2 regions of the Romboutsia sp. 1001216sp1 genome follow, and region 2 is predicted to be linked to the other one. Evidence: a T-box and tRNA genes for the amino acid it is inferred to sense, from the RefSeq annotation. Region 2 holds a T-box; the other holds one or more tRNA genes.

Region 1 (10,622 bases), on a different contig from region 2:
ATAATTATGTAGGCTACATTTAATATCACATTTTTATGATATAATTTAAAGCGAGGTGATAAAATGTTTTTTAAAGAACCTAATGAGGTTGACTTAGGTGATACATCCATTCCAAATATCTTTATAGATATATTTATGCCTATGGCGGACGGGTTATACGTTAAAGTTTATCTCCTTGGATATAAAAATGCTTGTGACCCAAGTTCTAATCCTAAGTTTAACAATAATTCTATTGCAAAAGACTTAAATATCCCTCTTTCAGATGTGTTATCAGCATGGAAGTTTTGGGAAAGCAAAAATATAATTAAAATGCACAAAAACGAAGGCCTTGATGAATTTGATTATTCTGTTGAGTTTTTAGATTTAAAGAAACAGTATATAGAAAATACCACTGTTAATACTAAATCTATTAAATCAAATACAGACTCTATCGTTTCTGTTGCTGAAAACCCAAGCATTAGAAAGATGTTTAACTCTATAAATCAAATTGTAGGCAGACATCTTGACCCAGGTGAAAAAATTAGTATTTTAGATATAATGAATAAATACAATATGAATCCAGATATGATTGTTTATGCTTATGAAAATGTAAAAGAAAGAACTGGTTCTTCCAAGCCTGTTAAATATATTGAGAGTATAATTAGAAACTGGTATGATAGCAACTTATATACTCCTGATGATGTTAAGGTTAGTTTTAATGCTAGAAGTGAAAGATATACGATATACAAAACTATATTTAATGAATTAGGATTCTTTAGACAGCCTTCTAGGTCTGAAAAAGAAACTATGGATATATGGTTAGATCAATTTAATATGGATATTGAATTAATTCTTGAAGCTTGTTCTAAGTCCAAAAATATTTCTAATCCTTCTATAACATACATTGATGGTGTTATTAAAAGTTGGAATAATAAAAGCATAAAAAATCTTCAAGATTTAAAGATACAAGAAGAATCAAGAAAATTAAAAGAAAATGTTGGTAAATTTTCCTCTAATAAAACTTCCGAAAATTATAAAAAGACTAAGTTCCATAACTTTAATGAGACATTCACTCAGTATAGTCCAGAGGAATTAGATAGAATTATCGAAAAAAGTCAGAAGGAAAAATTTAGGTAGGTGATTAGATGAACGAAAGTAAAATAAGAGAGATCCTGCTAAAGTACGAGCAAAAAAGAGATGCAGATGAACTTGACTTAGAAAAGAGAAAAAAAGAACTTTATACTCGAATACCAGAAATTCAGCATATAGAAGATGAGATTAGTAAAATTGGTCTTAAACTAGCTAAAGCTGTTTTACTTGACCCTAATTCAAGAGAAAAAATAGTAAAGGAATCTAAAGAACAAATGGATACTCTAAAAGCTAGAAAATCTCTTCTTCTAAAAACTCATGGTATACCTGAAAATTATTTAGAGATGAAGTATGATTGTAATTACTGTAAAGATACTGGTTTTACACCAAATGGTGAAAAATGTAGTTGTTTTAAGCAGGAAATAATCAATGAAGCTTACAAAATGTCTAATTTAGATAGAGTTTTAAGTAAAGAGAATTTTGCCAATTTCAATTTTGATATATTTTCACCTGTAAGACCTGAAGGTGCTGGTATATCACCTAGAGAAAACATGCTTGATATATTCTCTATTTGTGAAAAATTCGTATTAGATTTCGATAAAGATAATGGTGAAAATTTACTTTTCTATGGTTCTACTGGATTGGGAAAAACTTATATGTCTAACTGTATTGCCAAAGATTTATTAGATAGAGGATATGTAGTTATATATCAAACATCTTTTAAAATCCTAGAAATTATTGAAGACTATAAGTTTAGAAGAGATCCTAATAATAAAATGGCTAATGAAAATTATAAAAATCTATTCGATTGTGATTTATTGATAATAGATGATCTTGGAACTGAACTAAATAATTCATTTACAAGTGGTGAAATTTTTAATATAGTTAATACTCGATTGGTATCTGGTAAAAAGATAATAATATCTACAAACTTATCACCTAATCAAATAGGAAAAACTTATACTCAAAGAACTTTATCTAGAATATTAGATAAGTTTAGGCTTATAAAGTTTGTTGGTAATGATTTAAGATGGGAAAGATATAAATAGGAGAAAAATATTATAATATTTTTCTCCTATTTTAGTATTATTTATAGTTAATTCTGATCATTTTATTATAGAATTTTTTATAATTACTATTTAGATTTCTTTTTGCTTTTTATAAATAAAGATGCAATTAAACCAAGTAATGATATAACAGCTACACCTATAAATAAGTGAGCATAACCTTGATTCATAGTGTATTGATACGCATTTTCTATGGCTGGTTTAGCTTTATCTAAACTTGTTAAGTAATTACTTTTTAATGCTGCAAAATCCATATTAGGATTTACTGACATAGCATGTTGTATACCATTGAGCATAGACATCATAAAAGATTTAACTGTTTCAAATATATTAGTAACATCTGCATTTTGTAATTTATTCATCATATCTGCTGATGCTGTACTACTTCCTAATGCACCTCCTGTTATCCCTTGTATATGTGGCATTACTTTTTCTATTGCACCTGGTACATTTCTGCCTGCATCTGATACGAAGTTTATCAGTAAGTTAGGTGATATAGCTACACCTATAGAGCGAAGTAATGAAACTGTTGATTGCCCCATTGATATTTCTTCTGGTTTAACTAAACTCATCATTAAATAATTTACAGGTGTTCCCATGGTAAATCCCATACCTATGCCCATAAATACTAATCCTATAGTTAAGTTTGTGAAATTGGGATGATTTGCAGTTATAACTGCCTGATATAATACACCGAATATATTAGCTAAAAATCCTAGTAATAATAATCTCTTAACACCAAATTTATCTATAAACTTACCACCAAGTGGAGCTGATATACCAGTAAATACAGCAAATAAAGTTACTATATAACCACCACTACCTCTTTTTAATTTTAATACATTTTCAGCAAATTGTGGTAAAAATACAGTACTCATAAGTCCACATCCCACTATAAGACTTATAAATAAAGTTAATGCTATTTGCTTATTAGTAAAGAAACTTAAGTTTAAGACAGGGTCTTCTGCTCTTTTTTCTATATATATAAATATTGGAACCATTATTATAGATATTAATAAATATGGCCAAACATCTAATGTCTTAATTGAATTTCCAAAATCATAGAATTTAAGATTTGTTAAAGCATACATTAATGATGCAATTAAAATACTTAATATTAAAGACCCCCAAATGTCCATTTTTTTAATATCTGAGTCTTTTTTATTTTCTTCTAGTTTTAACGCTGCTCCTATTATAATAATGCTTATAGGTACATTTATTAAAAATAAATATCCCCATTTACCATCTCCAGCCACAGAAAGTATAAAACTTCCTAGCGTTGGTCCAAGAACAGTTGCTATTCCATATATTCCTCCAACTAATCCAAGTGCTGACCCTCTTTTTTCTTCAGGGAAAGATGAGCCTATATATGCTGTGGCTATTGGCATTATACCTCCGCCACCTATTGCTTCGATAACTCTTGAAGTTAGTAAAAATCCATAGCTCCCTACTATATCTGATATTCCACAAAGTAAAGAACCTGTGGCAAATAATGTAACACAAATCATATATACCTTTTTTCTACCATATGTATCTGCTAACTTACCTGTTATTGGCATAGATACAGCATATGCTAAAGTATATATGGTTATCATCCACACGCTAGCTGATTCTGATATTCCAAGTCCACTAGCTATTACATTTCTTGCTGGTGATACTATTCCAGAGTCCATAGCCCCCATAAAAATTCCAAGTAAAAATACTAACATAGCGATGCTTGTACTCTTCTTTTTTAATGCTTCACTCATGAAAAACTCACTCCTATTCATAATTATAAATGCTTATAATGTAAGAGTTATTGCTTCATATTCTATTTAAAAATTTTAATTATAACTATTTTAAAGTTTAATATTCTATATATAAATATTCCATATTAAAATAACTACAATTTTATGATATAAGAAATTTTATATTTCCCCTTACATTACCTACTAATATTGGAAAAATTTAATTTTAGCCAATACTATCCTATATACCCTTATAGAGGATATTTATTCATATATTAATTAAAATTATATTTACACAATAAAAAACTCTTAGATAAAATCTAAGAGTTTGATTGGAGCTGGTGATAGGAATCGAACCTACAACCTGCTGATTACAAGTCAGCTGCTCTACCGTTGAGCCACACCAGCATATAATATTTAAATTGGCGACCTGGAAGGGACTCGAACCCTCGACCTCCAGCGTGACAGGCTGGCATTCTAACCAGCTGAACTACCAGGCCGCAATTGGTGGGACTAACAGGGCTCGAACCTGTGACCCCCTGCTTGTAAGGCAGGTGCTCTCCCAGCTGAGCTATAGTCCCAAAATGGTGACCCATAGGGGAATCGAACCCCTGTTACCGCCGTGAAAGGGCGGTGTCTTGACCGCTTGACCAATGGGCCGTGCTGAGTAAAAATTAAAATGGTGACCCATCCGCGACTCGAACGCGGGACACCCTGATTAAAAGTCAGGTGCTCTACCGACTGAGCTAATGGGTCATTTCCTTTTTTGCCTTTCGGCTTGTTCGTGTTTCTCTCACTCACAAATATTATTATATTAGGTTCATACACTTTCGTCAACACTTTTTTTACATTTTTTTATATTTTTTTACTTTTTTGTTTATTTTTCTCTCAACCTTAGTAAATAACAGGGGTTCATAAATTAATTTTTTATTAAAAAATACTTAATTTTAGATTTTTACCAATTATCTAATCTATATTTTTCTTAAATTAGGGTATAAATATTAATTTATAAGTAAGTATTCTAATTGTTTTTTATTCAGTAAAACTTTTTGTAGAATATATTTTTATAAGTATAAATAAAAATATATTTATCTCTAACTTAATTTTATATATTTTAATTTTTATATATAAAAAAGTGTAGTGGATATAATCCACTACACTTATATATATTAAGCAAATATATTTCTTCTTATTATAGTTTGAGCTCTGTTTGGTCCTACTGAAACCATATCTATGTTAACTCCAACTATTTCTTCTATTCTATCTATATATTTCTTAGCATTTTCTGGAAGATCTTCGTATCTTTCTATAGTTGTTAAATCTTCATTCCATCCATCTAATTCTTCATATACAGGTTCGCACTTAGCTAAATCTTCTAATGATGCTGGGAAATCTGTTATTATCTTGTCTCCCATTTTGTATCCTGTACATATATTTATTTTTTCGAATCCACTTAAAACATCTAATAACATGAATGATATACTAGTTAATCCGTTTACTCTTGCAGCATATTTAACTATTACAGCATCAAACCATCCACATCTTCTAGATCTTCCTGTTACTGTACCAAACTCATGACCTTGGATTCTTATTCTTTCTCCTATTTCATTATCTAATTCAGTAACAAATGGTCCTTCTCCAACTCTTGTAGTATATGCTTTTACTATACCTACAACATCTTTTATCATGTTTGGTCCAATACCTGCTCCTATAGAGAATCCTCCTGATGTTGGATGAGAAGATGTAACGTATGGGTAAGTACCTAAGTCTAAGTCTAATAATGTTCCTTGTGCACCTTCGAATAATACTTTTTTACCAGCTTTTATAGCATCATATACTACAACTGAAGTATCTGCAACATTTTTTCTTATTTGCTCTGCATATCCTAAATACTCATTGTATATAGTTTCAAAGTCAAACATTGCTTCTTTTCCGTATACACCTTGAACTAATTTATTCTTAGCATCTATTTGTGCTTTTAATTTCTTAGCAAATATGTCTTTATCCATTAAGTCACATATTCTTATTCCTGATCTCTCAGTTTTATCCATGTAACAAGGTCCTATACCTTTTTTTGTAGTCCCTATTTTGTTATCTCCTCTAGCTTCTTCTGCTAGTGCATCTAATTCCTTGTGATATGGTAATACAACATGGGCTCTATCACTTACTTTTATGTTGCTAGTATCTATATTTTCTTTATTTAAAGTCTCTATCTCTTCTAAAAATCCTTTTGGATCAAACACTATACCATTTCCTATTACATTTATAGTGTTAGGATTTAATACTCCAGATGGTATTAGACGTAAAGCGAATTTTTTGCCATCTACAACTAATGTATGTCCGGCATTATTTCCACCTTGTCCTCTTACTACTACATCTGCTTGTGTAGCAAGGTAATCTATAACTTTACCTTTTCCTTCGTCTCCCCATTGAGATCCTACAATCGCTACTGTTTTCATATAACTCACCTCTACTATAGATTTTCGAACACTTTACCAATACATTTTATCAAACATTCGATACATTTTCAAACTTTTTTATTTACACTTTGAGTTTAATATGTATTTTTTTATATCTTCTAAGCTATTTAAACTCTTTATTATTCCTTCTGATTCTTCTATATTTTTTATAAATGTTCCTACTTCTTCTATTTTAGATACACCTAAAATTTCTTTATTTTCTCCAGACATTGTATCCATCATCATAATCTTATAATTAGATCCTTTTTTGCAGTAAAATACTAATGTCTCCTTTATATTATTATCAATTATTCTAAATAAATTTATTTCTTTGTTTATTTCTATTATTTTTGGATATATATATAATACATTTATATGCAACACATTTTTCCCCCATAAAAAATTTGTATTTATAAATATTAAGTTGTAAACAATAAAAGCAAGCTAATAGCTTGCTTTTTTTTGTACTTATTCACATTTATCAACAGGTTACATGTGGATAATGTGGATAAGTCTTTTTGTATTTTTCAACACTTATGATTTTTTTCCTACATTTATCCACATACTTTAACCAATTTCCAAAAAAACTTCTGTGGATATCTTGTTTACATATCCCTAGATTTATCCGCAAATTTTTGAACTTCACCAAGCCAAACTAGCTCTACTGCACCAGTTTCACCGTGTCTATTTTTAGCTATTATTACCTCTCCTATGTTCTTTTTTTCTGAATCTGGATGATAATATTCATCTCTATATAAAAACATTACTATATCTGCATCCTGCTCTATTGCTCCAGATTCTCTTAAATCTGATAGCATAGGTCTATGATCTGCTCTTTGTTCTGGTGCACGAGATAGCTGAGATAATGCTACTACCGGACAATTAAGTTCTTTTGCGATTATTTTTAAAGATCTTGATATTTTTGATATTTCTTGTTGTCTACTTTCATTATTACCTTCACCTTCCATAAGTTGAAGATAATCTATAAGTATTAAATCTAATCCCTGCTCTATTTTAAGTTTTCTACATTTTGATCTTAACTCAGATATTTTTATACCTGGAGTATCATCTATATATATCTTAGCATTAGATAAAACTGCCATAGAATCTATTATTCTAGGCCAGTCATTTTCTCCTAGCTTTCCTGTTTTTAATTTTTTAAGCTCTACACTAGATTGTGATGATAACATACGTTGAACTAACTGTTCTTTAGACATCTCTAAACTAAATACAGCTACAGATGCATCACCCTTTAGTGCTGCATTTTGAACAAGATTTAATGAAAATGCAGTTTTCCCCATAGCTGGACGAGCTGCTATTAATATTAAATCTGTTCTCTGTAGTCCATTTATCTTTTTGTTTAAGTCTTTAAAACCAGTTGTTATTCCTGTTATTTCACTCTTTGATGTGTACAGATGTTCAATCATATCATAAGTATCCATTAGTACGCTATTTATAGATTTAAAATCATCACTAGCTTTTTCTTGAGATATATCAAATATCTGTTTTTCTGCTTTTTCTAATACATCTTCTATTTTCGAGGAACCTTCATATCCTAAGCTTATAATTTCATTAGATGCTTTTATAAGTTGTCTTAAAACTGATTTTTCCTTCACTATATCTGCATAATACTTTACATTAGATGTTGTAGGGACAATCGTTGATAAACTCGTTATATAACTTATGCCTCCTACATCATCTAAATGTCCTTCTTTTTTAAGTTCTTCTGTTAGGGTTATTAAGTCTATTGGTTCACCTTTATTACTTAACTTTATCATGCACTCATATATGATTTTGTGAGCTTCTTTGTAAAAGTCATTTGGCTTTATAGTTTCACTCACCGTTATCATTGCATCTTTATCAAGTAATATAGACCCTAATATAGACTGTTCTGATTCCACACTATGTGGAGGAATTCTAGTCATATCCTCCATTGTTTATCACCTCAAGTGTCTTTTCTATTGTTTCTCTTTTACATCTACTCTCATTTTAGTAGTTACTTTTTGATGTATCTTTATCTCAACGAATCTTGAACCTAAAGCTCTTATTGGTTCATCTAAGTGTATTTTTCTCTTATCTACTTCTATAGAATGTTGTTTTTTTATTTGTTCTGCTATATCTTTAGATGTTATTGATCCAAATAATCTTCCACCATCACCAGCTTTAGTATATATAACAACGTTTAATTCTTCCATTTTCTTTCCTAATTCTACTGCTGCTTCGTACTCTTTTTGAGCTTTTATCTCTTCAGATTTCTTCTTTTCACCTAATTCTTTTACTGCTGTATTATCTGCTACAACTGCTAATTTCTTTTTAAGTAAGAAGTTTCTTGCGTATCCATCACTTACTTCTTTTACTTCACCTTTTTTACCAGTTCCTTTAACGTCTTTTAATAAAATAACTTTCATCTATTTCTCCTCCTTTATGCATTCGTCAATTATATCTTGTACCATTGAATATGCAGTTTTTAATGAAACACCTTCTAATTGAGCACCTGCTATATCTTTGTGCCCTCCTCCGCCTAGTTTTTCCATAAGAACATGTACATTGGTTTCTCCTAATGATCTAGCACTTATGAATATTTTATCATCTTTTTTACCTAGAACAAATGATGCTTCAACTTCCTTTATATTTAATAATTCATCTGCTGCTTGTGCTATTACTATATTTATGTTATCTGCTACTCTTTCTGTATAAGCTAAACAGATTTTTCCATAAACTATCTTAGCACTTTGTATGATTTCAGCCTTAGTTATAAAATCACTTATGTCTGAGTTAAATAGCTTTTTGACTTCTACAGTATCTGCACCTACTTTTTTAAGATACGATGCAGCTTCAAATGTTCTTACCCCTGTTTTGAAGGCGAAGTTTTTAGTATCTAGAGTTATACCAGCTAATAAACCTTCTGCAGTTAATTTATTTATCTTTACATTATCTTCCATGTATTGGACTAGCTCAGTTACCATCTCACACGTAGATGATACGTATATTTCATGGAATAAAAGTACTGTATCATTTATAAATTCAACGCCTCTTCTGTGGTGGTCTATCACTACAATTTTGTCAGATATACCTAATAGTTCATTACATTCTGTAAAATTAGGTCTATGGGTATCAACAACTACCACAAGTGTATTTCTCGTGCAACTTCTTATAGCTTCTTCGCTATCTATAAATATTCCATCATAATAATCTGAAGATTCTATTCTATCTACAAATATATCTATTGATTCATTTGTACTATCTAGCACTATATTAGCATTTTTACCGCAAGATTTACATATATCATATATTCCAACTGCCGAACCCAGAGCATCCATATCAGGATATTTGTGTCCCATTATATATACATGATCACTTTCTAATATAATTTCTCTTAGTGCATGACCTATTAATCTTGATTTTACTTTTGTAGTTTTTTCTACTGCTTTAGATTTTCCACCGTAGAATACTGACTTATCTTTAGTTTTTATAACAGCTTGATCTCCACCTCTACCTAAAGCTAAATCAAGAGCTCCAGACGCCAATTTTAGATTTTCATTTATGGAATCTCCATCTACACCTATCCCCATACTTATAGTAACAGGTAATGTATTTCCATAGTCTATTTCTCTTATTTTATCTAGTACAGAAAACTTTTCACTTTCTAGTTTTTTAAGTTCTTTTTTGTTCATAACTAAGAAAAATTTATCTTTTGATGTTCTTTTTAATGCTGACTTAGATGCATTTTCTAAATTAGAAAGAATTCTTTCTATTTCAACGTTTATCATTGGTCTTTTATCCTCTGATGCACTTTTTAATACGTCATCATATCCATCAACCTGAATCAACATCATAGAATTTTTCTCATCTTCATGCTTTTGTTGTAAATTTAGATAATCTGTCTTATCTAACCAATATAACATCATTAGATATTTTGCATTTTTTTCTTGATCATTTTTTACAACATTGTATACTACAGTATAATCTCTGTCTTTATACTTTACATCTGTGTACATTTCTTTATTTTCATTTAAAACTTTTCTAAGATCTAGATTCTTTACTATATCATCAATGTTTTCACCTAATAAATCTTGTGTTTCCGTCATCTGATGGAATTTATTATTGTACCAAGATATTTTTCCATCAAATTCTAATATACAAAGTGGAATAGGTAAATTCATTATTGCTTTTTTTGTTGTTTCATCTATATCTAAAGATAGATTTTGAATGTAATTATTCCATTCCTTCCTTCTAATATTAGTAGTTTTCCAGTTGTGGAAAACTATATATAAGAAAATAAGGAAAAATAAGCAACCTAC
Region 2 (10,622 bases):
CTCCTACACTAATTATACCTACTGGCTCTAGCGTATGTTCATTTATTATGTAAATACTATTAGAATCTTCATTAGATATATAAAGCTCTCCTTTAGATATACCTATCTGACTTAAGTTACCACCTATAGACATACTATCTATTATTTTCTTTAGTTCCAGGTCTAGTATATACATTATTCCATTAATTGAACTGGGTAAATACATTAATTTCTGCTTTTTATTTATGCAAAAATGATGCGGATAAGTCCCATCATCTAATAGTATTTCTTCAGTTTTAAAATCTTTATAATCTAATATACTTATGCTATTCGATAGATAATTTGAAATGTATAGCTTCAAACTTTAGCCCCCTTTATTATTCATACATATACTATAATAGTATATTCTTTTGTATCTATATATTATTACTATCTTTTAGTATTGCAATATTAAATATATATTTGATATGATAGGATTGAAAATAATATATTAAGTTAGGGGTTTTATTATGAAAGTAACATTTAAGCCAAGTGGCGTTTGTTGTAGAGAAATGAATTTTGAAGTAGATGATAACAATGTTATAACTAATGTTGAGTTTGTAGGTGGATGTCCAGGTAATTTAATAGGACTTAAGCAATTAGTAATTGGGCAAAATGCATTTGAAGTAGCTGATAAGTTAGCTAATATACCTTGTGGTGGAAAAACTACTTCTTGCCCAGACCAATTATCTAAGGCTATACGCCAATCTCTATAATATTTATTTATGAGTATCTTTAGGTATTTTACCTTATTTGATACTCTTTTTTATTTATATAAAATATATTTTATAAATTTTTAGTTCATTTAAATAATATATTGATAAACTATTTTATAATTGTTTTTAAATTTAAAAAGTGCCTTAAAATAGCCATTGTTACTATTTTAAAGCACTTTGTTTTATACTACTCTGCTAACTCTAATGTATTATTTACTATTGTTCTAACTGCTCCTATCATATATAAAGATCCTGCACTTATTATTATATCTTCTTTTTTAGAGTTTCTTAGTGTATAATTGACAGCTTCTTCTATGTTTTCTATTGAAATTACATCGTCCACATATTTAGATATTTTTTCTTTTAAAGCTTCACAGCTTATAGCTCTTGGATTATCTGGAGTTGTTGTTATTACCTTATCAAAATAAGGCATAATTATTTTTAACACACTATCTATATCTTTATCCTCTAACATTCCTATTAAAAGAGTTCCTTTTTTGTCTCCAAAATTTTCACTTATAGATTTAGCCAAAGAACTTGCTCCATCTTCATTGTGTGCTCCATCAATTATAAATATAGGATCTTCCATTAACTTTTCTATTCTACCTGGCCACTTTGTATTTAATAGACCTATTCTAATATCTTCTTCATTTATATCTAAATTTTTAGCTTCTTTTAAGTACTCTACCACACTTAAAGCTAACATGGAATTATTAACTTGATGTTCTCCTATTAACTTTATTTCTAAGTCTTCATATGTTTTATTCATAACCTTACAGCTATATACTTGAGAATTTATATCTGATTTTTTAATTTTCATACTATCAAATGTAACTTCTATATATTTAGCATTTTTCTCTTTACATATATTTTTTATAACATCTTTTACTTCATCACTTTGATCGTATACTATAGCTACTCCATTTTCTTTTATTATTCCACCTTTTTCATAGGCTATTTTAGCAACTGTATCTCCTAATATACCTACATGATCTAAGCTTATAGATGTTATTACACTTACTTCTGATTTGCTTATAACATTAGTAGCATCATATCTTCCACCCAATCCAACTTCTAGCGCTACAAAATCTACATTTTGTTCACAATAATAATAAAATGCCATGGCAGTTACTATTTCAAATTCTGTAGGATATGAATATCCATTTGCCACCATATATTCTATTTTTTCTTTTATTAAGGTAACTATTCTAGCTACATCATCTTCTGGTATATTTTCTCCATTTACTCTTATTCTCTCTGTGAAAGTCTCTAAAAATGGTGATGTATATAATCCAACTTTGTATCCAGCTTCCTTTAATATACTTGTTATAAAAGAACAAGTTGAACCCTTTCCATTAGTTCCTGCCACATGTATTATATTTATCTTATCTTGTGGATTTCCTAATAGTTCTAATAGTTTAGATATATTATCTAGTCCTAACCTTACACCAAACTTGTGAGTTTCTTCTATGTAATGTAATGATTCTTGGTAGTTCATTTATTATCCCCCTTAGTCATTTCTCTTTTGTTATTATTTATCTACTTTTTATTATAGTATATTTTTTACTAATTTAGTTTATAATATGATATTTAATTACATCATAATAATAAATTATTTTTCTACTAACATAGTCCATATTCCAATCTCTTTAAATCCTATCCTACGATATACTCTTCCCGCTTTTGGATTATCATAAAATAGACATAATGTCTTATTGCGTTTAAGTAAATCACTACATAGTTTAGATAAACATTTACCCATATATCCTTGTTCTCTATATTCTTTTTTAGTTGCTACCCCTACAACCATAGCAGATTTACTATTCTCTGCCGTTATTTGTGATATAGTTATTATTTCTTTGTTGTCATTTTCTATATAATAAGATACTGTGCTATTATCTTTTATTCTACTTCTTATTGTATCAACACTATATTCTACAGAAAATTCCTCTATTGTACTTAATAAATCATATATCCTTTGTGCATCCTCTTCGATGCCTAGTTTTATAGTATCATCCCATTTTAAAAGTTTTTTATCATCTTTTAATTCACAAAAATATGTAATTTTTTCTTCGTAATCTTCCAATACATCTTTAAATTTTTCTATTATAGTATCTTTTCCTGATATTATTTTTTTGCCTTTATATTTTCTTATAATATCCTTAAATTCATATACATCTTCATCTAGTTTTTCAATATATGGTATAAAATTATTTGTGTATCTTAATAAAATACCTCTTAAATTGTTATCTTCATCAAACTTTCCCCATACTTCTTGGAAATCTTTATTAAACCCATGCTGTTCAATATCTCCTATTATAAATAAATTTTTACTAGGCTCCTTTACTACATAATCTAAGACTATATTTCTATGTTTATCTTCTAGTTTCAATATCATAGCATTCTCTCCAATCTTAAATATATAGATTATATATATTCCTTTTTTCGGAAATAATATCCTTTAAAATATTTTACATTGTACTTTATCTAATAAATATAAAAGCATAGGTAGTATACCTATGCTCTATAAATCATCAATAACTTTTATAAAATTCTATGAGTTATTAGTTATTTATATATTTTTCAAATACTTCTCCAAAATCTTTATTGTTATATGTATTTCTTAAGTTTTCCATCCAGTTGAAGTTAAACTTAGCTAAGTCTTCTACTATATTTACCGGATTTCCTTCTAGATGATTTCTTGATATTGCATCATTAGCCATCTTAAGTCCATTTATACCATCTTCTACAGATGTATAATTTCTGCCTTGTATCATACTTATTTCAACTAGAGCTTTATATAAATCTTTTAACTGTTCTAGTTGTTTTTTATCTACATCTATGCTAAACCTTTCATTACCGAAATTAAACTTTATTTCTATATCTAAATCTACTGTACCTGCAGTTTCTAATGTAACTTCATCTACTCTTTCATAGTAAAATTCATGTCTTTTTACAACCCTTTTCCTACTAACTGCATTTGCTCCATCTACATGTAAAAGGCCTCTATTAATAAATACGTATTCATCTGATTTTGACTTTATAACAAAGTATATTTTTTCTCCATCTTCATGCATTATGTAGTCGTCTCCATCAACTTTATCAAAATCTTGAGGAGATATAATCTTTCCTATATCTGATAGTCCTAATGTATCGGCTGCCATTCTTCCTAATATATTTTTTGCCATTTTTCTACCTCCTAATATAAATAAGTATTTCAATTCTCTTACTTATATTATAAACTATAATTATCCACTTATCTCAAAGATTTTTCATAACATAATAAAAGAGCTATCTCTATTTAGAGGTAGCTCTTTTTATATAAACTATTTTATTTTAGCTTCTATATTTTCTATTCTTTCAAGAACTGATTTCATCATTTCTTCGAATTTTTCTTTTTTAGCCTTTTCTTCATTAACTAAGCTTTCTGGAGCTTTAGCTAAGAATCCTTGGTTAGAAAGCTTTCCGTTAACTCTCTTTATTTCGCCTTCTAATTTAGCTTTTTCTTTATTTAATCTATCTAATTCTTTAGTGAAGTCTACTAATTCATCAAGTGGTATAAATATTTTAACTCCATCTATAACAACACTTACTGCATCTTCTGGTATACCAGCTTCATTGTCTACTATTTCAACAACTGATGCAGATGCTAATGTTACAAAGTAATCTCTACCAGCTTCCATAGCTTCTTTCTTTTCAGCTGTTGGAACTATTATAACTTTAGCTTTCTTTGATGGTGGAACATTCATTTCAGCTCTTACATTTCTTATGTTTCTTATTCCATCCATTGTTAAGTTCATCATTTCTTCTTCTTTAGCCATGTTGTCTTCTTCAGTGTAATGAGGCCACTGAGCCACTACTATACTTCCTTCTACTGTTGGAAGATGAGTGTATATTTCTTCTGTTATAAATGGCATATATGGATGAAGAAGTTTTAATATCTTCTCTAATACATATGTTAATGTATATAATGCTGTTTGTTTAGCAGCTTTATCGTCAGAGTATAATCTTGGCTTAACTATTTCTATATACCAGTCACAGTACTCAGACCACGCAAAGTCGTATATTTTTTGAGCAGCTATACCAAGGTCAAACTTGTCCATGTTGTCGTTAACTTCTTTAACCACATTGTTAGCTCTTGATATTATCCACTTATCAGCTAAAGTCATAGAGCTTTCAACTGATTCTCTAGTTACACCATTCATTATCTCTTCATCTATGTTCATGAATACAAATCTTGATGCATTCCATAATTTATTTGCGAAATTTCTAGATGCTTCTACTCTTTCCATATAGAATCTCATATCATTTCCTGGAGAGTTTCCAGTAGCTAACATGAATCTTAAAGCATCAGCTCCGTATTGGTCTATTACTTCTAATGGGTCTATTCCGTTTCCTAAAGACTTACTCATCTTTCTACCTTCAGAGTCTCTAACAAGTCCGTGGATTAATACATGTTCAAATGGAGTTTCTCCCATACAGAACATTCCTGCAAATGCCATTCTTACAACCCAGAAGAATATTATATCGTATCCAGTTACAAGTACACTTGTTGGATAGTAGTAGTTTAATTCTTCTGTATTGTGTGGCCAACCTAATGTTGAGAAAGGCCAAAGTGCTGAAGAGAACCATGTATCTAATACGTCTTCATCTTGCTTAAATTCATGATGTCCACACTTAGGACAAGTAGTAGGCATTTCTTTAGCAACAACTACTTCTCCACACTCTTGACAGTAGTAAGCTGGGATTTGGTGACCCCACCATAATTGTCTTGATATACACCAATCTCTTATATTTTCTAACCATTGTAAGTAAGTTTTGTCAAACTTATCTGGTACAAACTTTAATTCTTGTTTCTTTAATATATCTATAGCAGGTTTTGCTAATTCATCCATCTTAACAAACCATTGGTCTGATAATCTTGGCTCAACTACTGTATGACATCTATAGCAAGAACCTACATTGTGGTTATGATCTTTTATAGCTATTAAGTATCCAGCTTCATCTAAATCAGCTATAAGTTGCTTTCTACACTCATATCTGTCCATGCCTTCATACTTACCAGCTAATTTATTCATTGTTCCATCTTCGTTCATTACATTTATCTTTTCAAGGTTGTGTCTTTGACCAACTTCAAAATCATTAGGGTCATGAGCTGGAGTCATCTTAACTGCACCAGTACCGAACTCTAAATCAACATAATCATCAGCAACTATTATTATTTCTCTGTTTACTAGTGGAAGTATTGCTTTCTTTCCAACTAAGTGAGTGTATCTCTCATCTTCTGGATTTACAGCTATACCACTATCTCCAAGCATTGTTTCTGGTCTAGTAGTAGCTATTTCTAAGAATTCGTCACTACCAACTATTGGGTATTTTATATGATAGAACTTTCCATCATGTTCTTCATGTTCAACTTCTGCATCTGATAAAGTTGTTTTACAATCTGGACACCAGTTTATTATTCTGTTTCCTCTGTATATTTGACCTTTTTCATATAACTTAATGAAGAACTCAATAACAGCTTCGTTACATCCTTCATCCATTGTGAATCTTTCTCTATCCCAATCACAAGAGTCTCCTAATTGTTTCATTTGGTCTACTATTTTTCTACCAAATTCATTTCTCCAATCCATAGCTCTCTTTAAGAATTCTTCTCTTCCTAAATCGTACTTAGACTTTCCTTCTTGTTCTCTTATTCTTTCAACAACTTTAACTTCAGTTGCTATAGAAGCATGGTCAGTTCCTGGTTGCCATAAAGCTTCATAACCGTCCATTCTCTTCCATCTTATAAGTATATCTTGTAAAGTATGGTCAAGAGCATGCCCCATGTGTAATTGTCCTGTTATATTTGGTGGTGGAAGCATTATAGTGAAAGGCTTCTTGTTTGGATTTGGCTTAGATTTAAATAATCCATCTTCAATCCACTTTGAATATAATCTTGATTCAAAATCTTTTGGATTATACGTTTTTGGTAAATTAGTGTTTTCCAATTTCATTTCCTCCTCATTTTATTTAAAATTTTATTTTTATTAAAAATTTGTCTTACTAAAATTATTAATAATACAAGTAACTTAATAACTTTATTTTGATTAAAAGTCTTAAACTTATATATTTTATAGTATAAATTAAAAAAGAGCCATTCATCCTTATAAGGACGAAAAGCTCGCGTTACCACCTTAATTCCCAAATTGAACTCATTCATCTCTCAAGAGTTATATTCCGTATTTACTTAGCTACATCTCTTAATCATAACTTCACTAATCTATAATACAGATACTTAATAATTTGGGCTCTTTATGGATTTTAACGATTCCCACCGTCTAAACCTACTGCTAGTTCAGCTTAGAAACTCCAAAGCTACCTTCTGCAAACCTATACTAAGAAGACCTTTCAGCCTATGAGTCTTCATCTCTTTTAGTAGTATTTACATACTCCTCTTTATCATAGTTTTTATCTTATTATTTATTCTTTAATTATATCCAATTAATATTATTATTGTCAATTATTTATAATAATATATGTACTACTTTGATTTTTTAATTAGCTTTGAACATTTCCTTTCCAATAGTTTCGATCTTGTGTATCTTCACTTATTGGTTCTATCTTATAACCTCTTTCTTTTAATACTCTTATAATGTTATCTAAAGCTTCTACAGTTTGTTCTTTTTCATGCATTAGTACTATTAAATTAGATTTATCTCTACCATAATATAATAAACTACTTAAAATATTGTCTGTTGTGGATTTCCAGTCTAGTGTGTCTAGATTCCAATCCCATATTTTATAATTATTTTCTACTAATATATCATAAGATTCTTTAGGCATATAAGGCTTGCTTCCATAAGGCAGCCTTATTAATTTTGATACATCTCCTGTTATATTATAAAGAGTTTCTTGGCAGGTTTTAAATTCATTTAGTGTTGCTTGTGGTGTTTCATAGAGCTTATGTATATCATGAGTTACACTATGAAATCCCATACCATGCCCCTCTTTTTGCATTCTATTTAATTCATCTGGGTGTTTCTTCATATTATCATTTATCATAAAAAAAGTTGCTTTAACTTGATTTTTTTCTAATATGTCTAATATCGAGTTAGTGTATTTAGATGGACCATCATCTATAGTTATATATGCTATCTTCTGTGGTAATAAAACAGGACCTTTTTCTTTTTGTGTTGTAGCTTCGTTTATAGTTTGAGTTAAAGTACTCGTTACTATATAATTTTCTAATAAAGTATATTTTCTATCCTCATCTTCCTTTGGTATATTAAAAATAACTATGCTTAATACAATAAATGCTACTAAAATTATAGCTAAAATTTTGTAATTTTTTTTTATATTCATCCCCCTAATCCCCTTTGTTTATTACTTTATAATCTTATATCTCTGTTAAATAATCCTAACAATTTCTCCCTGTCTTCACTTCTTAGTGTTTCTATTTTTTTCATATCCATTTTTGCTAAAAATTGAATTACATTTATATTTTCAAATGGAGTTTTTATATTTGTTTCTTTAGAATATTCTTGTACAAATGATTTACCTTTTTCTGTTTCTAAAATACGCTTTGGCCCTCCTACACATCCACCTATACATCCCATACCTTCAACAAAAGTTACATCGATGTCTTTATTTATAACTTTTTCAAGCCCTGCTTTGCAGTCTTTAGCTCCCTGAAAAGTAATAGCTTTAAAATTAGCTTTCGGATTTATTTTTTTTACACACTCTTCAATAGATTTACTTACCCCTCCTGCATGAGCATATATTCTTCCAAGAGCTGATGATTCTATTCTATTTTCTTCTACTTCTTTATCCGCTTCTATATCCAAAGCCTTAAATATCTCCTCTAATTCTTTAAATGTTAATACAAAATCTACTGCTCCTTTTATATCTTCTGCTATAGCTTCTTTCTTTTTGGCTACGCAAGGTCCAATAAAAACTACTTTAGCATCTTCGTTTAAAACCTTTATAATCCTTGCACAGGCAATCATAGGAGATACTGACTTAGATATGTTGTCTACAATTTCAGGGTAACTTGACTTTATTAAACTAATCCAAATCGGGCAACAGCAACTAGTTATAAAACATTCTTCTTTATTTTCTTTAATATGATTACAATAATCATAACTTTCTTTGACAGTAAGTATATCTGCTGCTAAAGCTACTTCTATCATGTCTTTGAAACCTACTTTTTTAAGAGCACTTCTTAGCTTACCAGGAGTTACATCATTTCCAAGTTGTCCTACAAATGATGGAGCTACAGTTGCGTACACAGGATGTTTTTTATCTTTTAGTAACTTTAAAATAGGTATGAATTGAATCTTATCAGATATTGCCCCTAAGCTACATTCTCTTATACATCCTCCACATGAATTACATGTATTGTCCTTATTACAATTAATATGCTTCTCTTTTACTAAACATTCCTTTCCATCTTCTTTGTTAACACAATGATTGCACACTTGAGAGATTACTGATATTATTGGTGTGCTTATTTCCTTTGTGCACATAGCTTTATTTAGCATTTCTTTTATTGTTTCATCTATTTTATCTATTGGATCTAGCCCCATAACTATTCTCATTAAATTTAATATGACCTCTTCCCCAAATTCATTATATACGCTTTTATCTAGCACTTTTTTAGGTATATTATCTATATCATCAAATTCCTCACTCCAAATAGCTTTTATAAGCTCATTAAAAAGCTTCATTTTATAAGTATCTAATATTTTCGTATTTAAATTAATTGATTCCATGAAAAATGCCTCCTTAAATACTATATAGGTAATATTTACGAAGGCACTAAATTTTATTTATTAAATTTGTAATTTGAATATATTAAATTAATCTCTAGATTCACTAGATCGTTTTAATATAATTTATATTGATTGTTACTATTAATAGTATGAAGTATTTCTGCTTCTTCTATTATCTTCCTTAGATGATAATTGAATACAGGACTTTTGCTTTCATCTAAATCCCATTCTATTTCTTCTATTTCATAGATATCTCTTAGAATTGTATAATTTTCTTTGCTTAAGTATAGTTTTTTATCTAATAATTCTATTGACTGTACATGGAAATATATCTCTCTACATATAATTATTGTTTCTTCTATTTTTTCTATATCTATATTATCTCTGCTATAATCTAGCTCATCTATCAACTTAGAATAAGAGCCTTCTACTTTCTTTATCTCTTTTTCTAGTTCTTTTATATTAAAACTTCCTTTTTTTAATATCTTAAGTTCTAGAAATTCTTTTGTTAATTTTTCTATAGATTGAAAATCATTTTTTGTAGTATCTAAATAGTCTGGTCTTGCTAATATATAATTAATAAATACCCCTACAACTACTCCTATTGAAGTATCTAACACTCTAAAGAATGAATACTCTGCGGGGCTAGAATTTATAACTCCAAGATGTATAGATAAAAAAGTTACACATGCAACAACTACTGCTTTATTGAGTTTAAACATATTGCATAGATATATTGTAATAATTACTCCAAGACCACAAAGTAATGCATCTCCTGGCTTAATTAGCACAATTAGAAAGCCTATTATACCTCCAAGTATCGTACCTTTTACTCTGTTAAATCCAGCTTTTAGCGAACCTTTAACTGTATCTTGCACTGATACTACACATGCTATGGTTGAGTAAAATGGATTTTGGACAATCATTGAACCTAATACAACACAAACAGCTACACTTAATCCTGTTTTAAAGGTCCTCATGCCGACTTTTTCTAATTTCAAAATTTTCCCTCCAATTTGTTATTTATTTATATTTAATAATTCTATTATTTCATTTTTTATATCATTTGGTAAGTCCTGCTCTAAATTTCTTTTTAATAATTCTTCATGTTTTATACCATTTTTAACTAAGT

What was found. The T-box of region 2 lies ahead of ABHC41_RS05355 (valine--tRNA ligase). A T-box ahead of a tRNA ligase gene usually reads a tRNA of that ligase, here a tRNA-Val.
Region 1: it encodes a tRNA-Val, which carries the amino acid that the T-box ahead of ABHC41_RS05355 (valine--tRNA ligase) is inferred to sense. The anticodon was not compared.

The regions. Positions count from the first base shown of each region.
Region 1 covers NZ_JBDPHA010000009.1:84,609-95,230, forward strand. The annotation lists gene ABHC41_RS10195 (DnaD domain protein) at 64-1,116, shown strand; gene ABHC41_RS10200 (ATP-binding protein) at 1,125-2,117, shown strand; gene ABHC41_RS10205 (MFS transporter) at 2,204-3,883, opposite strand; tRNA gene ABHC41_RS10210 (tRNA-Thr) at 4,196-4,270, opposite strand; tRNA gene ABHC41_RS10215 (tRNA-Asp) at 4,286-4,362, opposite strand; tRNA gene ABHC41_RS10220 (tRNA-Val) at 4,368-4,443, opposite strand; tRNA gene ABHC41_RS10225 (tRNA-Glu) at 4,448-4,522, opposite strand; tRNA gene ABHC41_RS10230 (tRNA-Lys) at 4,543-4,618, opposite strand; gene ABHC41_RS10235 (adenylosuccinate synthase) at 5,032-6,321, opposite strand; gene ABHC41_RS10240 (hypothetical protein) at 6,400-6,705, opposite strand; gene dnaB (replicative DNA helicase) at 6,927-8,255, opposite strand; gene rplI (50S ribosomal protein L9) at 8,280-8,729, opposite strand; gene ABHC41_RS10255 (DHH family phosphoesterase) at 8,730-10,622, opposite strand, start outside.
Region 2 covers NZ_JBDPHA010000003.1:212,605-223,226, forward strand. The annotation lists gene ABHC41_RS05330 (YncE family protein) at 1-340, opposite strand, end outside; gene ABHC41_RS05335 (TIGR03905 family TSCPD domain-containing protein) at 489-734, shown strand; gene ABHC41_RS05340 (folylpolyglutamate synthase/dihydrofolate synthase family protein) at 922-2,232, opposite strand; gene ABHC41_RS05345 (GNAT family N-acetyltransferase) at 2,347-3,132, opposite strand; gene ABHC41_RS05350 (PH domain-containing protein) at 3,299-3,922, opposite strand; gene ABHC41_RS05355 (valine--tRNA ligase) at 4,061-6,727, opposite strand; T-box leader at 6,885-7,191, opposite strand; gene ABHC41_RS05360 (polysaccharide deacetylase family protein) at 7,278-8,081, opposite strand; gene ABHC41_RS05365 ([Fe-Fe] hydrogenase large subunit C-terminal domain-containing protein) at 8,108-9,490, opposite strand; gene ABHC41_RS05370 (aromatic acid exporter family protein) at 9,604-10,491, opposite strand; gene ABHC41_RS05375 (hypothetical protein) at 10,510-10,622, opposite strand, start outside.